One region of the Peptococcus simiae genome, then DNA from elsewhere that is predicted to be linked to it. Evidence: a T-box and tRNA genes for the amino acid it is inferred to sense, from the RefSeq annotation. Region 1 holds a T-box; the other holds one or more tRNA genes.
What was found. The T-box of region 1 lies ahead of thrS (threonine--tRNA ligase). A T-box ahead of a tRNA ligase gene usually reads a tRNA of that ligase, here a tRNA-Thr.
Positions count from the first base shown of each region.

Region 2: it encodes a tRNA-Thr, which carries the amino acid that the T-box ahead of thrS (threonine--tRNA ligase) is inferred to sense. The anticodon was not compared.

Region 1 covers NZ_JBJUVG010000014.1:16,052-25,418, reverse strand. Annotated here, with positions in the region: gene ACKQTC_RS08210 (D-alanyl-D-alanine carboxypeptidase family protein) at 1-127, opposite strand, end outside; gene ACKQTC_RS08205 (hypothetical protein) at 154-351, opposite strand; gene thrS (threonine--tRNA ligase) at 390-2,291, opposite strand; T-box leader at 2,336-2,543, opposite strand; tRNA gene ACKQTC_RS08195 (tRNA-Leu) at 2,667-2,748, opposite strand; gene ACKQTC_RS08190 (hypothetical protein) at 2,967-3,425, opposite strand; gene ACKQTC_RS08185 (DegV family protein) at 3,433-4,293, opposite strand; gene ACKQTC_RS08180 (DAK2 domain-containing protein) at 4,310-5,962, opposite strand; gene ACKQTC_RS08175 (GNAT family N-acetyltransferase) at 6,097-7,251, opposite strand; gene ACKQTC_RS08170 (DUF2156 domain-containing protein) at 7,244-8,158, opposite strand; tRNA gene ACKQTC_RS08165 (tRNA-Val) at 8,327-8,400, opposite strand; gene ACKQTC_RS08160 (MurT ligase domain-containing protein) at 8,538-9,367, opposite strand, start outside.
Region 2 covers NZ_JBJUVG010000004.1:76,288-85,654, reverse strand. Annotated here, with positions in the region: gene radA (DNA repair protein RadA) at 1-1,071, opposite strand, end outside; gene ACKQTC_RS04265 (helix-turn-helix domain-containing protein) at 1,248-1,484, opposite strand; tRNA gene ACKQTC_RS04260 (tRNA-Thr) at 1,763-1,835, opposite strand; tRNA gene ACKQTC_RS04255 (tRNA-Thr) at 1,840-1,912, opposite strand; gene ACKQTC_RS04250 (serine hydroxymethyltransferase) at 2,190-3,425, shown strand; gene upp (uracil phosphoribosyltransferase) at 3,436-4,074, shown strand; gene ndk (nucleoside-diphosphate kinase) at 4,277-4,678, shown strand; gene ACKQTC_RS04235 (iron-containing alcohol dehydrogenase family protein) at 4,742-5,836, opposite strand; gene mprF (bifunctional lysylphosphatidylglycerol flippase/synthetase MprF) at 5,948-8,578, shown strand; gene ACKQTC_RS04225 (MATE family efflux transporter) at 8,602-9,367, opposite strand, start outside.

The sequences.
Region 1 (9,367 bases):
CGTGGCTGGAAATATCTTTGGCCTGGATATGACCGCTGGTATCGGTCGCCGTCAAGGCCTTATCCTGCACCGGCTCCTGCTGGCCGGAAGTACCGCACCTAACCAGGGCAAAAAGGATAAGGAGCAACAAGAGGCCCAGGAGAATCTTTGCCCTTAATCGCAGGCGGTAGCGGCGTCTTCTCCGCCGTGGCGGCCGGTTTCGCGAAGAGCCGGCGCCTTCTCGTCGTCTGACCGGTTGATCTGCCGGGCGCCTTCTTTCAGGAGGGCGCCTAGACTGGTATGACATGACTCGCCCACCTTTCTAAAAGATAGGGGGCAACAGGAAGGCTGGTCACTTGCCAGCTTTCCCATCGCACCCCCTCCCTTCATTTATCGGATGAGCCCGGCCCTTACCGCCGCTCTTTAACTTCCTCAACAATGTCATTAATTAGGCCATCCAGGGCAACGGTCCCCTTATCGCCATCATGGTAGGTCCGTAAGGAGACCTTTCCGTCAGCGGCTTCTTTCGCCCCAACGACCAACATGTAGGGGATTTTTTGAACCGTTGCTTCACGGATTTTATAGCCGATTTTTTCATTTCGGTGGTCCACTTCACAACGGATGCCAGCCTGGTGCATTTTTTCGCGAATCTCATCGGCATAGGTTGCCTGGTCATCTGTAATGGGTAAGACCCGGACCTGGACTGGAGCCAACCAGGTTGGAAAGGCACCGGCATAGTGTTCAACCAAGATACCGATGAACCGTTCCAGACTGCCCATGATAGCCCGGTGAACCATGACCGGCCGATGTTTTTCACCATCTTCACCAATGTAGGTCATATCAAACTTCTCAGGCAACTGGAAGTCTAATTGGATAGTCCCACACTGCCAGGTCCGGCCAATGGAGTCTTTTAAGTGGTAGTCGATTTTAGGCCCATAGAAAGCCCCATCTCCAGGGTTGATTTTATAGTCAACGCCAACTTTTTCCAAGGCGTTTTTCAAACCTTCCGTAGCCTGTTCCCATAATTCTTCAGACCCCATGGAGTCTTCCGGCCGGGTGGAGAGCTCAACAGAATATTCAAAGCCGAAGGGCTTGTAAATATTGCTGACTAGGCGCATAACCCCAATGAGCTCTTCTTCAATCTGGTCTTCCCGCATGAAGATGTGTCCATCATCCTGGGTAAAGGCCCGGACCCGCATTAAACCGTGAAGGGCCCCGGATAATTCATGGCGGTGGACAAGGCCCAGTTCACCCCAGCGGATGGGCAGGTCCCGGTAGCTGTGCATACTTTCATTATAGAGTAGGATGCTGCCCGGGCAGTTCATCGGTTTGATGGCATAGGGTTCTTCATCAATTTCAGTGAAATACATATTGTCTTTATAGTGGTCCCAGTGGCCGCTCCGTTCCCACAGGGCCCGGTTCATGATGAGCGGTGTCCGGATTTCACCATAGCCATCAGCCTCATGCAGTTCTCGCCAGAATTTTTCCAGCTGATTGCGGAGGATCATCCCCTTTGCATGGAAAATAGGGAAGCCGGGGGCTTCATCGACAAAGGAGAAGAGGTCTAACTCTTTACCCAACCGTCTGTGGTCACGGCGCTTGGCTTCTTCCAGCTGGAAGAGGTAGGCATCCAGGTCTTCCTGTTTCGGGAAGCTGGTCCCATAAATGCGTTGAAGCATCTTATTATTTTCATCGCCCCGCCAGTAGGCCCCGGCCAGGTTCATGACTTTGATGGCCTTGATTAAGCCTGTCCGCGGAATGTGAGGACCCGCACAGAGGTCGACAAAGTCACCCATTTCGTAAAGGCTGATGGGTTCATCTTCCGGCAGGTCTTGAATGAGTTCCACCTTATAGGGTTCATTCTTCTCTTCAAAAAGGGCAATAGCTTCATCCCGGGGCAGGACTTTTTTAACCAGCTTAGCATTCTTTTTAATAATCCGCCGCATTTCATCTTCTATTTTAGAGATGTCATCCGGGGTAAACTGGTGGTCGCTGTCGACATCATAGTAAAAGCCATTTTCAATAGCCGGCCCAATGGCCAGCTTGGTACCGGGGTATAGGTTTTGAACCGCTTGGGCCAAGACATGGGAAGAGGTATGGTGAAAAGCGTCAGCCCCTTCGGCTTGGTCAAAGGTAAGGACTTCTACAGCATCTCCATCATGAAGCGGGGCTTCCAAGTCTGCAACAGCTCCGTTTACTTTAACCGCTAGGGCTTTTTTAGCCAGACCATTTGAAATACCTTTTGCTAAGTCTAAGCCCGTAGCCCCTTCATCTAAATCACGGTGATGCCCGTCCGGTAATTGAATGCGCATATGAATACTCCTCCTTATCATCAATAAAAAACACGCCCATCCCATAAAGGGACGAGCGCGTGTATCTCCCGTGGTTCCACCCAATTTGACTGTACAAGACAGCCCACTTTAAGCCCTTTAACGGCGGCAACCGGTCTTAGTCCTCCTAAGACAGCTCCGAGGTGGTCACACTTAGCAAGGGTCATATGCAGTCCCACCATCCCTGCACTCTCTGGAATGACCGCTTACCGGCGTCCTCATCAAGGCTTTTTTAATATGGTATCAGTTTATCATTTACCCCAGAGACCGTCAAGATAAACCAAGACGGACATCATTTCTTCTATATTATAAAGAAAATATTTTTTGACACAAAAAAGCACTCCTTAGGAGTGCTAATGCGGTTGGCGAGACTTGAACTCGCACGGGTCTCCCCACACGCCCCTCAAACGTGCGCGTATGCCTATTCCGCCACAACCGCTTAATCAATGATACTGTAATACTTTACCACGGTCCTGGCGGATTGTCAATTATTTTTACAGATTTTGTTAAAAATCCCTTTTATCCCCCGCTAGCGCAGCCGGGGCTGCCCTACTTTTGTCGTCCTATTTACCCCAGCAACACAAAAACCGCTATCTAAAGGCTTAACCCGCCCTTACACAGGGCAGGGCAGGCAGCTTCCAGATAGCGGCTTCTTGATTATTTTTCTACAGCGTCTATACCTTCATTGACTTCACAGAGGCGGTTTTCCACTTGGAGCAGGGCCTCTTCCAATTCTTCCAGGCTGGCTTGGCCAAAGTCGAAATCATGGGCCACTTCGTCTTCAACACCATCGATGAGTTCAAAGCGGTTGTCATAAGGAAGGGTTTCTTTTTCCTGCTTAGACCGACGGATGCGGTAGCAGAGGTAGGCAAGACCACTGAAGGCAGCCAAGGCAAGCCCTAAAAGCCCTAATTTGCGGCAATTCATTTTGCAGCGGGCAATGAAGGGTAATTTCTGGACCTTAGGTAAAACATCATCAGTGAGTTTATCGAGTGATGCGGAAATATCCAAGTCCTTCATCTGCTTGCGGGCTAACTTATTTAACCGCGCTGCTTCTTTTTTTCCTCGTTTTTGCAACTTTTTCATTTGTTTTACTTGTGCTTCTAAGCGATCCATAATTTCCCTACCTTTCAGTTTGTAAGAAGGCTGCCCCACAGGCGCCAAGTCCTATGTGGGTTGAGACAACTGAGCCAATTTGGAAGTAGTCCGGTGCTAAGTCAGGCACCTGGACACTAAGAGCGTCCATCAAGGCATCTGCTGCCTCTTTATTATTGTTGTAGCCAGCGGCTATTGTTACCGGTTGATCGGCATTTATCTCGGCCAGAACAGCTTCAGTTAATTCATTGATAACCCGATCCTTTTTATTGCCACGGATTTTTTTATGAACGGAGATGGTCCCATCGGCCAAAATCAGGATGGGCTTAATATTTAAAATAGACCCAACCAGGTAACCAGCTTTGCCAATGCGGCCACCCTTTTCAAGATTATCCAGGGAATCAATTAAAAAATAGATCTTCAGTTGGCCAATCGCTTCTTCTAAAAAAGCGTCACAAGCCTCTACTGAAGCACCTGCCTTAATCCGCACAGCCAGTTCTTTTACCAAAAGGCCTAAGCCAATGGTCGCTGACCGGCTATCCCAAACCCGGACATCGGCGGCAGAAAATTCCTTGCCGATTAAGCGGGCGGCATTGACCGTTCCACTTAATTCTGATGCCAGGTGGATAGAGTAAATCACTGAGCAACCGGCATCAGCCAGCTGCTGGTAAGCGGCATTAAAGAGTTCCGGCTTGGGCAGGGAGGTTTTGGGCAGTTCTTGAAGGCTGGTCAGCTGTTCATAAAAGGATTCATTGGTTAAGTCTACCCGGTCCAGGTATTGTTTATCATTAAATGTAACAGTTAAGGGAACGACGCGGATATTGTACTTGGACGTAATTTCATCAGGTAGGTCGGCGGTACTATCCGTAACGATACCTATTTTTGTCATAGGCGGTCCCTCCTCTCTATTCAGCCGAAATAATGTAGGGATAAATATCTTGTCCGCCCTGGTAGGCTTCAAAGTCTATATCTGTATATTGGTCGGATAATTTTTCAATATACCGGTTGACCTCGTCTTCAGCGACCTCCGCCCCATAATACAGGGTAATGAGCTCAACATGATTGTCAGCCATTTTTTGGATGATGGCTTCGAGGGAGCTGCCAATTTGGTCCTCGGCGGCAATGATTTTGCCTTCCAGGATGGCTAAGAAGGCATCCTTTTTGATGTCAATGCCTTCAATAGAAGTATCACGGACAGCCGTTGTAATCTCACCGCTCAAAACATTGGCCAGGGCCTCTTCCATATCAGAGGCATTGTTGTCAATATCCTGCTCAGGCAAAAATTGCATTAAGGCCGCAAGGCCTTGGGGAAGGGTCCGGGAGGGAATCACTCGGACATCGCCATCAACCAGTTTGGCCGCCTGCTCCGCCGTCATGATAATATTTTTATTGTTAGGCAACAAGATGGTATGCTCTGCGGGATGGGCCTCCATGGCATCCAGGAAGTCCTGGGTGCTGGGGTTCATGGTCTGTCCCCCATGGATGACATGGCTGGCGCCTAGGCTCTTAAAAACTTCAGCCAGGCCGTCACCGGTGGCAACGGCAATCACTACATATTCACTGGTCTCTGGCGCCTGGGCCTTGCCCTTGGCCTGTAAGGCCCGGTTTTGTTCCCGCATGTTATTGATTTTAATATCGGTCAGTTCACCGAACTGGGAGGCAAAGGAGAAGACCGCTCCCAGGTCATTGGTGTGGATGTGGACCTTGACCAGGTCATCGGTGCCGACCACCAGCATGCAGTCCCCATAGCTGGTTAGGTAGTTTTTCAAGGCCTCAATGGGGCTTTCCGGGTGACTGCCGTCTGCCAGGACCAGAAACTCGGTACAATAGGGATAGATGATTTCGTTTAAGTCAGCAAAAAAGTGCTCAAAGGTATCCTCAAAATCATCCTCTACCACCGGTTCTTTTTCCACGATAACCGGAGAGGCGGCAGGTTTGCCCTGGAGGGCTGCCAGGAAGCCTTCGAAGATAAAGAGGAGCCCCTGCCCACCGGCATCAACGACGCCAGCTTGCTTGAGGACCGGCAGCAGGTCCGGGGTCCGGTTGAGGCTGGCATAGCCGGCCTGTAAGAAAAGGGATAGGGCCTCTTCGGCGCCCATATCCGGCTGGTAGGCCCGATTCAGGGCCTCACTGGCCTCCCGGACAACGGTTAAAACGGTCCCTTCCATGGGATTAGTCACCGCCTTGTAGGCGGCGTCAGCTCCCAGAGCAAAGGCCTGGACCAGGTCACTGACCTCGACTACAGTTTTACCCCTGAGCCCTTGGGAAATACCGGAAAGGATCTGCGACAAGATGACCCCGGAATTCCCCCGGGCCCCCATAAGGGCCCCATAAGCCATCTGGGCCGCCACATCCTCCACTTGAGTCTGGTCTGCACGTTCTTTCACAAATTTATCTGCAGACCGCATAGTCATAGACATATTGGTCCCTGTATCACCATCCGGCACCGGAAATACATTGAGCCGGTCTACATTTTCTCTTTTTTGTTCCAGCCAGTTTGCGGCGGAAGCTATCATTTCTATAAATTGATCGCCATTGATGGGCTTGTTGCTTGACATATTTGCCTCCTGAATCATCTGCTCCTTGAAAGGCATCTCATGAGCAGCGTTCTTGTAAACAATCATACTAAACTATAGCATAAAAAAGAACCCCTTGTCTATGCTGCCCCGCCCATCAACAGCCGGGTTATCCCCTAAAAATATTCATTGATGTAGGCCAGCGGACGACTGGGAAAGAGGGCGCCAAAGGCTGCAAAGGCCTCTGCATCCTTGATGTCACAGCCTTGTTTAAGCCGGCGCCGGTGGCCAAAAACCAAGTCGGACAAGGTTTCGGGCGTAACGGAAAAGTCCACCTCAGCCTGGTCAATGGGCTCGACCCGGTCGCCCTCCCAGCGCCAAAGGGAGATCCGCTTTAAGTGGCTATCCTTATAGGCAAAGGTCAGAGGGACTTCCGGCTCCTTTGAGGCAAAAAACGGCAGGCTGGCCGGGGATAAAAACCGCCACATCATAAAGGGTTCATAAGTAATATAATCCTTAGCCCCTGCCGGCTGGTCGATGACTGGCTCATCCAAGGGGGCCGACCAGGTGACCGTGCCCAGCTGGGACCGGTGGCCAGTCACATAGTGGTAAAGACCGGCCCTGGCCTGGTCTGACAGGTAGGCCATTTCCCGGATATAGAAGGTTTTTTCTTGCAGGCTATAGAGGAGGTAGCCCACCGGCTGGCCTTGGGCATAGGCCATGACCCCATAGCCCCCTTCTGCAGCTAAGTCATCTAAGAGGGCCTGCCAGCGCCGGCTATCCCTTTGGACGTAGAAGGCATAGTAGCGACCCTGCCAGGTGCTATAAACCCGGTCCAGGTCAGTGACTGGTGCTGCCTTTAAGGAAAACCGTTTAAAGGTCAGCTCTGCCTTCTGGCTATAGGCATATAAATCCCCCATAGGCACACTGATTTGCCCATGGTAGTTCATATAGCGAAAACCCAGGGGGGCATAAAAATTCCCCTCAAAGGGCATGAGTAAGAGTCCAGTGTAGGGCGACCGCTTGAGGGCTTCCTGCATGAGGGCCCCTACCGCCCCCCGTCCCCGGACTTCCGGGAAGGCATTGACTCCTACGATATAGGCCGTCTTCAATGATTGCGCCTTATTTTTCAGGGTCATGTCTATACACTGGAGGGAGGCCACCACCTGCCCGGCGGGCGAAGTGGCCACCAGGGTTTCTGAAAAGCGGTGGTAGGCCCGGAAATACCAATCGGTAAAGGCCTCTCCATCATTATGAAAGGAATAGCGCCAGAGCTCTTTTAAAAGCTCCCCATCCCGGGCTTCTGCCGGCCGAATTCCCCAGTTAATCATTTTTCCACACAGCCTTGTGCTTCATTAAAAGGTAGGCCGGGTAATAGGATTCTTTTGCATGACGCAAGCCTTCAAGACCCATATCCTCTTCCCGGTTGACATATTCAATGTCCGGCCAAAAGTGGTTCAGGTAGTCTTTATTGATGGCCCCGTACAGGCCCCGATAATCGGCAAAGGCCTTCTCAATATGGATAACCACCGTATTTTCATTGACCCGCTCACCCATGGTGAGGGCCACCATCTTACCATTAATCCGGATATAGCCCCCTGAATAGGCCAGCTCATCAATAGCCATGAGGGCATCGTAAATGGCCTCCCGTTCACAGAGCAAGCTGTCAGACAGGTTTCCATTCCGGTTTTGTTCACCATACCAGTATTCTAAGAATTCCAGCGCCTCCGGGACGTCCTCCTTGGTTAATTCGGCGAATCCATAGTCCGGATATTCCCGTAAAAAGGCGTTCAGGTGGTTTCTTTTTTTGCTATACTTCCGCCCCTTGAGCTGGCGCAGGTCTTCACCATTATATATGTAGTCGGCAATGTCTCGCTCTTCTTCAAAGGTAAACTGGGCCGGCCATAGGGCTTCCATCCGTTCCTTTTCGGCATCGGTAATCCCCCGGATGACAAAGTCTTTGCCGTCATCATGGAAGGATTCCGCCAAAGTCTCTACCGCATCCTTAAAGGACGCATCATCTTCCGTGTAGCCGTAAGGGGGTAAAATCCAGCTGCTTTCCCAAGCATTCGGTTGTACGACCAGGTGTCCCTCCACAACAGCCCACCGCACTGCATAACACCGCCGCCACATGTATAAGTTGGTAAAGGTGGTATCAGAAATTTGATTTTGTGTTTGGATAAAAAAATTATCGAGGATATCTTTATCAGAGAGCTCGATTTGCTTGAAACCTAACATGCTTCTCCTCTTTTCTTCTGTGTCTTAGTCCCTATCTGTATCACCGTTTCGGCCTTTTGGCAAACAAAAAAATGCCTATTGACAGCAGGTCCCTCCTGAAAAAGGCATTGGTAAAAACAGATAAAATGAAAAGCGGACTTCCGTCTCAACGAAAGTCCGCAAACTGAATGGGCGGTAATGGACTCGAACCATCGACCCCCTGCATGTCAAGCAGATACTCTAACCAACTGAGCTAACCGCCCGTACCAATCAGCATCTATTATTATATGGATTTACCAACCGTCTGTCAAGGTTTTACTTTCATTTTATAAATTTTTTCCTAAATTTTTAGGCCTAAAAGGAAAATACCGCCGCCCAAGCGGGCGACGGTAGAATAGCTTTATTGGATGTAGCCCTTGGCAACCAGCTCACGGCGGAGGTCAGCCAGGGCTGTAAAGGTCGGCAGAATGTGCACCTTTTCTGTTGGCAGTTGGGCCAAGGCCCGGCACAAGGCTTCATCACTGTCGCAAAGCTTCAGGTCTGCAGCCTTAGCACCTGCCCGGCTGAGCCGGTCTTGCAAAACGTCTGTCCGGCGGCCACCAAGGAGGATGGGCCGGTGGTCCGTTAACTGGAGCAGGCTTTCAAAGTCCGCTTCATTAACCCAGCTGGTGTCCACCCCGTCTGCCGGTAGGTCATTGAGCAGGATGGCCAGGGAAAAGGGATCCTTTTCCAGGGCCAGGAGCTGGACAATCTGGTTAAAGCCAACCGGGTTTTTGATCAGGTGGAGGGTCCCCTCCTTACCTTCAATATGGGCCACTTCCTGGCGACCGCTTAGGGGCACCACTTGGCGCAGGCCGGCGACAATGTCTTGGGCCTTAACCCCTAAATGACTGGCAGCGGCAAAGGCGGCCAGGGCATTATACAAGTTGTAAAAGCCCCCGGTATTGAGTTCAACCGTCGTCCCATTCACCACCCCAACAGCCCGGTGGGTGGTGACAGACGTCACATCCTCCAGGGTAAAATCCAGCTGGGGCCGGCTAAAGGCACAAGCCTCGCAGTGGTAATGCCCCAGGTTCCCATAGGTTCTTTCCGAATAGCTGAGCTTGGCCCCACAGGAAGGGCAGGTGTCATCTTCTTTTTCCGTACTGGGCTGGGGTAGGTCTTTGGCCAAGGTTGACCCATAATACCGGACCGGGTTATTGACCTTCAGCTGGGCAAAGGCCGGTAAAT
Region 2 (9,367 bases), on a different contig from region 1:
ATCTTCCTTACTTAAGGCCAGGCCCAGCCGCTTTTCCAGGACAGCCATGAGCATCAGGGCTCGGGCATTATCCACCCCGGTGGTCTTCCGCTGGGGATAGCCGAAGACCGTCGAGGCCACCAGGGCCTGAACCTCTAATAAAATCGGCCGGTTACCCTCCATGGTGGCGGTCACCGCCGAGCCGGCTGCATTTTTCGGCCGCTCAGCCAAAAAGGCCGCCGAGGGGTTGGGCACCTCGGCCAGACCGGCCCGGGTCATATCAAAAAGGCCAATTTCATGGCTGGCCCCGAACCGGTTCTTGAAGGCCCGGAGGATCCGGTACTGGGAGTGACGGTCCCCTTCAAAATAGAGAACCGCATCGACCATATGCTCCATGACCCGGGGCCCGGCAACACTACCGTCCTTGGTCACATGGCCGATTAAAACCGTCGGGATCCCCCGCCCCTTAGCCCAGCCCATGCTCCGGGTGGCCACCTGACGGAGCTGACTAACGGTCCCGAGGGCTGATGTCAATTCCGGGTCATAGACCGTCTGAACCGAGTCCAAAACAATCAGCTTTGGCTGGATCCGGTCGATATAATCCTCAATGAGGTCCATCTGGTTGGCCGTCAGGAGGTAGATCTTATCCCCGTCAGCCCCCAGCCGATTGGCCCGAGACTTGATCTGTCCCCGGGACTCTTCCCCGGAGATGTAGAGCACCGGCCCATCCAGGTGGACGCCGGCCATGAGCTGCATGGTAAGCGTCGATTTCCCAATCCCCGGGTCCCCGGCCAAGAGGATGAGGGCCCCCGGCACCAGACCACCGCCTAAGACCCGGTCCAATTCCTGGGACCCGGTCCCAATCCGGGCCAGCTGGCTACTGTCAATAGCCGATAGGGGCTCTGCCTGCGGGGCCCGGTCGGTCCCCAGGCCGGGTGGGGTCAACCGGGCAGCCTGGTTTTTGGTCGGTGCAGCCACCGGCACTTCTTCCACCAGGCTATCCCAGGCGCCACAGCCCGGACACTTCCCCAGCCATTGAGGGGAGTGATGGCCACATTCCTGGCAGACATATATCGATTTTCGTTTTGCCATCTGACCCCTCCTTAAGTCTGAATAGTCCTTTAACTATTGTAATAGATATGGGCCTCAAACACAACGCCGACGGGCTTTTCGTCAATGAATGCCCACAAAGATTTTAACTATAAATAGCTATAAAAAAATCGCAGACACCATGGTCCGCGATTGTAATAATAGTATAAAGATATGAATTAGTCCTCGTCAACATCCAGGGGGACAATAGCCAAAGTTTTACCTAGCGGGGCCAATACCTTTAAGATGGTCGTTAGTTGGGGGTCGGTTAAGCCGCGCTCCATGCGTGCAATGACCGGCTGTTTGACACCACAAGCCGCCTCAATATTCTTCTGAGTCATATTGCGCTCGCGTCTGGTTTTCAAAATCTCGTGTACCAGCGCTTGCTTGGTTTCATAGATGGATTCATTAGTCATGGTCTATTCCCCCTAAGTATTCTTATTATTTTTACAGCCCCATAGAGATGGTTTGCTGTGGGTTTGAAGGTCGTTCTTTATGTTCTCATTTGAATATTATGCCCCATCAATTAGATATCGTCAAGTACTATTCAAGCGCTATATATAATACCAAACTCTCAAAATTTTCATTTATTATCTAAAAATATCCTTATTTCATACCTAATGTTATAAATAATTGCATAAATTCAATCAATTATTTTTAAACATAAGAAATAGGCCTCTCGACCGAGGCCTAAAGCTGATGGCCGGACTTGAACCGGCGACCTGCTGATTACGAATCAGCTGCTCTACCAACTGAGCCACATCAGCACTAAGCCGACAATGGGACTCGAACCCGCAACCTGCTGATTACAAATCAGCTGCTCTACCAATTGAGCTATATCGGCGTACGACTCAGTATAGCAAAAGGCCCTATTTTTTGCAAGCTAAAATGACGTAAATTTTATATAATCTTTTCAATTAAGAACCCCTCTCAAATCCGCCAAAAACGGCTAAAAGCACCGGTCTAAAAAGGGTTCGGAAGAGCCGCCCGCAGCCAGACCAAAAAATAAAGATTGTCTGCCCTTACTTCCATTATTAGACTATTGCAATAACTTCTTAAATCAGATATAATATTGCCAGTTTTACATGAAACTACTCACATTGAAAAGAGGGGGATTACACATGGATTATATTGATAAGTATGTGCGTCCGGCAGACCCTGCCCTGGCAGATGCCATTGACGCGGAAGAAAAGCGTCAACAGAACAAGATTGAGCTAATCGCCTCCGAAAACTTCACCAGTCGGGCGGTTATGGCTGCCCAAGGCTCTGTCCTGACCAACAAGTACGCTGAAGGTTACCCCGGCAAGCGCTACTATGGCGGTTGTGAGCACGTGGACGTCGTTGAGGACCTGGCCCGTGACCGGTTGAAAGAACTCTTCGGCGCTGAACATGCCAATGTCCAACCCCACAGTGGGGCCAACGCTAACCTAGGCGTCTACTTTGCCCTCTTAAAACCGGGCGACCAAGTGCTTGGGATGAACCTGGCCCACGGCGGTCACTTAACCCACGGGAGCCCTGTCAATATCAGCGGGACCTACTTTAACTTTGCCGAATACGGCGTCGATAAGGAAACCGAATGTATTGACTATGATGCCCTGGAAAAAGTGGCTAAAGAAGTGAAACCGAAACTCATCGTTGCCGGTGCTTCCGCTTATCCCCGGGAAATTGACTTTGAACGAATCAGCAAGGTGGCCAAAGAAGTCGACGCCCTATTCATGGTCGACATGGCCCACATTGCCGGCCTGGTGGCCTGCGGCTTACACCAAAGCCCGGTCCCCTATGCGGATGTCGTCACCTCTACCACCCACAAAACCTTACGCGGGCCCCGTGGCGGTTTAATCCTCTGCAAGGAAGAACTGGCCAAGGCCATTGACAAGGCTATTTTCCCCGGCTTACAGGGCGGCCCCTTAATGCACGTGATTGCAGCCAAGGCTGCTGCTTTCGGCGAAGCACTGAAACCGGAATTCAAAACCTACATGCAACAGGTGGTTGATAATGCCCAAACCCTGGCCAAGTCTTTAACCGAAAAAGGCTTCCGCCTGGTTTCCGGCGGCACCGATACCCACCTCATGTTAATTGACACCAAGGCTGTCGGTATGACCGGTAAGGAAGCTGAGGCCATCTTAGACAACCTGGGCGTCACCACCAATAAAAACGGCATCCCCTTCGATACTGAAAAGCCCATGGTTACCAGCGGTTTACGCATTGGGACCCCGGCTGTTACCACCCGCGGCATGGGTGAAAAAGAAATGGAACAGATTGCCGAAATTATGAAACTAGCACTGATTGACAAAGATGATGCGGCAGCAGAACGCCTGGTAAAAGACCTAACGGACCGCTTCCCCTTATATAACTAAGGAGGATTTGATGGGCTTCACACATATTTTTGACCACCCCCTGATTCACCACAAAATCTCTTTCTTACGGGATAAGACTACCTCTACCCCCCAATTTCGTCAAATCGTTAACGAAATTGCCATGCTAATGGCCTATGAAATCAGCCGGGACTTTCCTCTGGTCACAACCACCGTTGAGACCCCCCTGGCCACCACCGAGTGTAAACGCCTGGCTGAACGGTCAGTGGTTCTGGTGCCTATTTTACGGGCCGGGCTGGGCATGCTGGAGGGTTTCCAGTTTGTGCTGCCGAGCGCCTCTGTCGGCCATATCGGCATGGCCCGTAATGAAGAGACCCTAGAGCCTGAGCCCTATTACCATAAACTACCGGGACATGTTACCGAGGCTCATGTCATTGTTTTGGACCCCATGCTGGCCACCGGCGGCTCAGCCTGTAATGCCATTGACTTCTTAAAAAGCCAGGGCGCTACAGATATTACCTTTGCCGCTATCCTAGGTACCGACCAAGGCCTGCAAAAAGTTCATGAGGCCCATCCGGATGTCCGGGTTTATCTGGCCGAAAAAGATCCGGTGCTCAATGAGCATGGCTACATCGTACCCGGTTTGGGCGATGCTGGCGACCGCATCTTTGGCACCGTAGACGCCGACTAAGCCGCAATAGACAAGTATACCTGCCCCTTTTGTTGGATCAACCAGCAAGAGGGGCTTGTTTGTAGCCGCTAAGGTGCCGGTCCTGCAAGCGCCCTCTTGCAGGATCGGCAGCCTTTAGCTATGATACAAAATAAGAAGGGTACGGCTCGGCCTAAGTAGGTCCGGCCAAGGCCCGGATAATTATCCAGGAAAGGATGATGGTATGGAACGCACATTTTGTATGGTTAAACCGGACGGGGTCCGGCGGGGCTGCATTGGGGACATCATCAGCCGTTTTGAGTGCAAGGGCCTCCGGCTGGTAGACCTAAAGCTGGTGACCCTGACCGCCGACCAGGCAGCAAGGCATTATGCAGAGCACCAGGGCAAGGACTTTTATGACGACCTAATCCAGTTCATCACATCAGGCCCGGTGGTCCCCATGATTTTAGAAGGGCCCAATGCGGTCGCAGCCAGCCGGGCCTTAATCGGGGCCACTGACCCCCTTAAAGCCGCTCCGGGCACCATCCGCGGCGACTACGGCCTGACGGTTTCTGAAAATATCATTCACGGGGCGGACAGCCCTGAAAATGCCGACCGGGAAATTGCCAATATATTCACCCTCTAAAGCCGACAAAAGGCCCTCTCTATCCCAAGATAGAAAGGGCCTTTTGTATGGCATATATCCGTCTTAAGCCTGGCTTTTATGGTAGGCTTCCAGGTCATCGATAGCCTGGCTCAAGAGGTCCCGGGTCACTTCAAAGGGGACCACCTTAAGGTCATTTTGTTCCAGGGCATGGTCAATCATCTGCTCTTTCATTTCCGGTGTATCCACCCAGATATCAGCCAGGCAAACCGGCAGGTCAATGGACCGGTTTAAGGCATAGACCTTTTCGAAGTTTTCCCGGTCTTGGTCCACCAGGAGCTGGATTAGTGTCCCATAGGCCACCAGCTGGCCATGGAGACGGACCTGACCATTGGCCGGGGCCGGTAAGAAGGTGGCCCCGTAGTAGATGGCATGGGCTACGGCCGAGTTAAAATCATTTTTAACAAAGACGGAGACCAACCCGGTGGTCACAATGATATTCAAGACCACTTCTGCCAGGGCCTGGCTGGTCCGACTGGCCTTGGCATCATCCATGGCCTCCTTCCCATACTTGAGCAGGGGGCCGGCACAGTTATGGCCGATGTCTACCCCCACCTGGTCAGAATGGGCCAGGGTCAGGCCCCGGGAAGAGAAGGAGGATTCGTATTGCTTGGACAGTGCATCGCCAATGCCGGCCCAAATATATTTATTTGGCGCTTCAGCGATGATCTGGGTATTGATAAAGGTATGCTTGGGCGGGGTCTGGACAAAAATCAGGCCCTGCATGGTGTGGTCATCGTGATAAAAGACGCAGACCTTGGTCACCGGGGCACAGTTGGAAGCAATGGTTGGGAAGGTAAAGACCGGCTTCCCTAAACGGTCACCGACGACCTTGACGGTATCCATGGCCCGACCGCCGCCAACGGCAAAGAGCATATCTGCCTCCTTGACCAGGGGCTCTGCCATGAGCCTTTCCACATGGGCCTCTGTGGCCTCACCCCCATACCAAAGGGAACCGAGGACCTCTATAGGGCTGCCTGCCAGGGCCTCGCCAATGGCCTTTTCCGCCTTTTCCAAAGCGGTTTTCCCGCCAATGAGCGTTGCCTTTTTCCCATAAGGACCGGCAATCTCCGGTACCTTTTTATAGACATCAGCACCACCGATTGTGAAGTTTGGTAAAAATACACTCGTTGTTTCCATACTTAGGCCTCCTATACGCCTTCATCTTCTGTATCCATCAACCTATTTTTACTATACATCAGATGGAATTATCTGACAAGTTTTGTTACAAAATCTGTGATTTATAATTTGATGGCTAGCTTGTATAATATGAAAAAAGGAGGAAATGTTTTGCCTAGACAAATATGGATAAAAAATTTGAAAGACTTCTTAAATAAATACAGAACACCCCTACAAATCGCCCTAGCCTTATTTTTTATGGTCGTGATTTTTTTTACCTTAAAGGATGAAATAAAGCAAATCAATATGCGGGATATTGAGCACATGGTCAGCCGGCTGGCCTTTAGGGATTGGCTGGTCCTCATTGCCGGCGGCCTGGCAGCCTTTAGCTGCTGCGCCCTCTATGACCTGCTCTTTGCCCGCTACTTTAAGCTGGACCTGGCCAAGTGGCGGATCTTTTCCATTGGCTGGATTGCCCAGAGCTTTAATAACTTTGTCGGCTTTGCCGGCCTGACCGGCGGGGCCTTGCGGCTCAAGCTCTATACCGCTGCCGGCGCCGACGAAGACCAGGCCTACCAGTTATCGGCCGGCATCCTGGCCTCTACCCTCCTGGGCCTTTTTATGATGGCCCTGCCGGCCTCCTTTGCCCTGGTCAGTCTGGGTAAAATCACCTACCTGCCCTTTTGCCTGATTTTATTCGCCCTCTGCCCCCTCTACTTATTTGGGGACCAGCTGCCGGTTTTACGCCATAACCGGTCCCCCCTGGCCTTTCTCTCCCGGAAGATGCGGCTGGAGACCCTCCTCCTCTCTGCCGGGGAATGGCTGGTTGCCAGCCTCTACTTTTCCTTTGTCCTCCACTATTTTGCCAGGTCTATTCCGGTCAGCCAGGGCATCCTGGTCTATACGGTGGCAACCATTATCGGGATCCTCTCCATGGTCCCCGGGGGCCTGGGCACTTTTGACGCCACAGTCCTGGCCCTTTTTGCCGGCCTGGGCCACAGCCCTTCCGAAGTGGTCATGGCCCTCTTGGCAGAAAGACTCATTTACACCCTCCTGCCCTGGCTCATCGCCCTCTTCACCCTCATTATCCAGGTCCTGACCAACCGGCTGAACCCGGCCCTCTTCTTACGGGTCCTGGACATCCTGCCGCGAATGCTCAGTGTGGGGATTGCCTTTTGTGGCCTTCTCCTCCTCTTTTCGGCGGTCTTGCCGACGCTTTTTTGGCGGATCCATGTCCTGGCCCAATTGATGCCCCTCAGCCTGGCCCTCTTCTCCCGGGGGGCAACCATCCTCCTGGGCATCCTGCTCATTATTGTGGCCCGGGGCATTGACCTCCGCCTGCGACACGCCAATACCGTCGCCATCTGGGTCCTGCTCTTCGGGATGGTGACCAGCCTCCTGGTGGGGCTGGACATTATTCTGGCCGCCATCCTCCTCTTCTTTATTGTGGTCCTGATCCTGGCCCGGCCCCTCTTTACCCAACCCTCTATTCCGGTCAGCAGGCCTCTGATCATCAAGCTGAGCGTGGGGCTCATCCTGGTCATGGCCAGCTACACCCTCTTTATGGTCATCTGGGAGCAGGTCCTCCACCGGCCCTTTATCAATAGCCTCCTCTATGAAGGCGCCTTTGTGCCCGGGGCAGTGATTTTCTTCCTCCTGCTATTGGCCATTACCCTGGCCACCCTGGCGACCCGCCGGCGGTATTTGACCTTTACGCCCCCAGGCCCGGACGACCAGGCCCGCTTTGAGGCCCTGGTGGACCAATATGGGGCCGGCCCCTTCGGCCACCTCTTCTATATGAGGGACACCATGGTCTTTTTTGCCTCAAGCGGCACCGTCTGTATGCTCTACCGGCCCTACAAGAACCATATCTTTGTCCTGGGCGACCCCATCGGCGAACCGGCGGATGTAGACGACGCCATTTCCGAGCTCATCCTCCAGGCCGATGACCTGGGCATGATGGTCTCCTTCTACAGTACCGGAGCCCGCTACCTGACCGAATACATTAATGAAGGCTTCCGCTTCTTAAAGCTGGGTGAAAATGCGACCGTCGACCTGACCAGCTTTACCCTATCCGGGAAAAAGAACCGGGGCCTCCGCCATACCCGGTCGGTCATGGAAAAGGAAGGCTTCTACCTCCGCCGGACCACCCCGCCCCACAGCCTGGAGCAACTGGCCCTCTGGCAGAAAATTTCCGATGAATGGCTGGGCAGCCGCCATGAATTACACTTTTCCCTGGGCAGCTTCGACCCGGCCTACCTCCAAAAGAGCGCCATCTTCGAACTCTGTGACGCCAGCGGCCGGGTCCAAGCCTTTGCCAGCGAGGTCCCGGACTATGGCGATGGCACCCTCTCCATCGATCTCATGCGCTATAGCAAGACAGCCGCTGATGGGGTCATGGACATGCTCTTCATCGGCCTCTTCGAATGGGCCAAGGAGGCCGGCTACCGGTCCTTCGACCTGGGCAGCTCCCCCCTGGCCAATGTCGGCACCGGCCGCTATTCAGGCCGCCGGGACAAACTCATCCGGACCGCCTACCAGTTCAGTACCAGCATTTACTCCTTTAGCGGCCTCCACCGGTACAAGAGTAAATTTCGCCCCAACTGGACCCCGGTCTTCCTGGTTTACCCGGACAGTGCCCAGCTGGCCACCATCCTCCTCTACCTGGTCCTGCTCATCAACTACAGCTCAACAACCGACCAAACCGAAGGCTTCCAGTCCCGTGCCCTGGGCGACACCCCGACAGACCCCTTCGCCTCATAAAAGCACACAAAAAAGCGTGCCCCTCACTCTAAGGACTGAGTGACGGGCACGCTTTTGCCTTGGGCCAACCGGCTGTGCCGGTACAAAACCAGGAAGACCAGGAAGGTCAGGCCTTCTGCTAAAGGAATCGTTAACCAGACCCCGGTGAGGTGGAAGGCATTGCCTAAAATAATCACCACAGGAATGGGGAAGACCAGGGCCCGGCAAAGGGAAAGAATCACCGAGGACCTGGCATCGGTCACTGCCGCCAGGGCATTGACCGCTAAAATATTCAAGGCCATAGGAATAAAGGCCAGGTAGTAATAGCGCATCCCCGGCGTCGCCAGGGCCTGGAGGGCCGCATCCCCCTGGGTATTAAAGAGGGATACAATCGCCGGTGCAAAGACCTCACCCACGACGACAATACAAACGGAAGCTACCAGCATGGTCCGGATGGCCCACTGCCATAACCGCCGGACAGCATCCGGCTCGCCGCGGCCAAAGTAAAGGGACAGGAGCGGCTGGACCCCCTGGGCAATCCCCGTCAGGATATAAACGATGACCAAGGCCGTATTCAAAATAATGCTGTAAGCCGAAACCGCCAGGGCATTGGCAATAAAGAGGATCATCCGGTTAAAGGCATAGGTCGATACCCCATTCGAGGCATCGGTTATAAAGGCCGGCAGGCCCGTCCGGGCAATGGCCGGCAAGAGGCTGAAATCCGGCTTAAAGGGCCGCAGGGACAGGTAGCGGTCATCCTTGAAAAAGTGGATGACCACCACCAAAAGCGAACTCAAGGGCGAGGCCCCG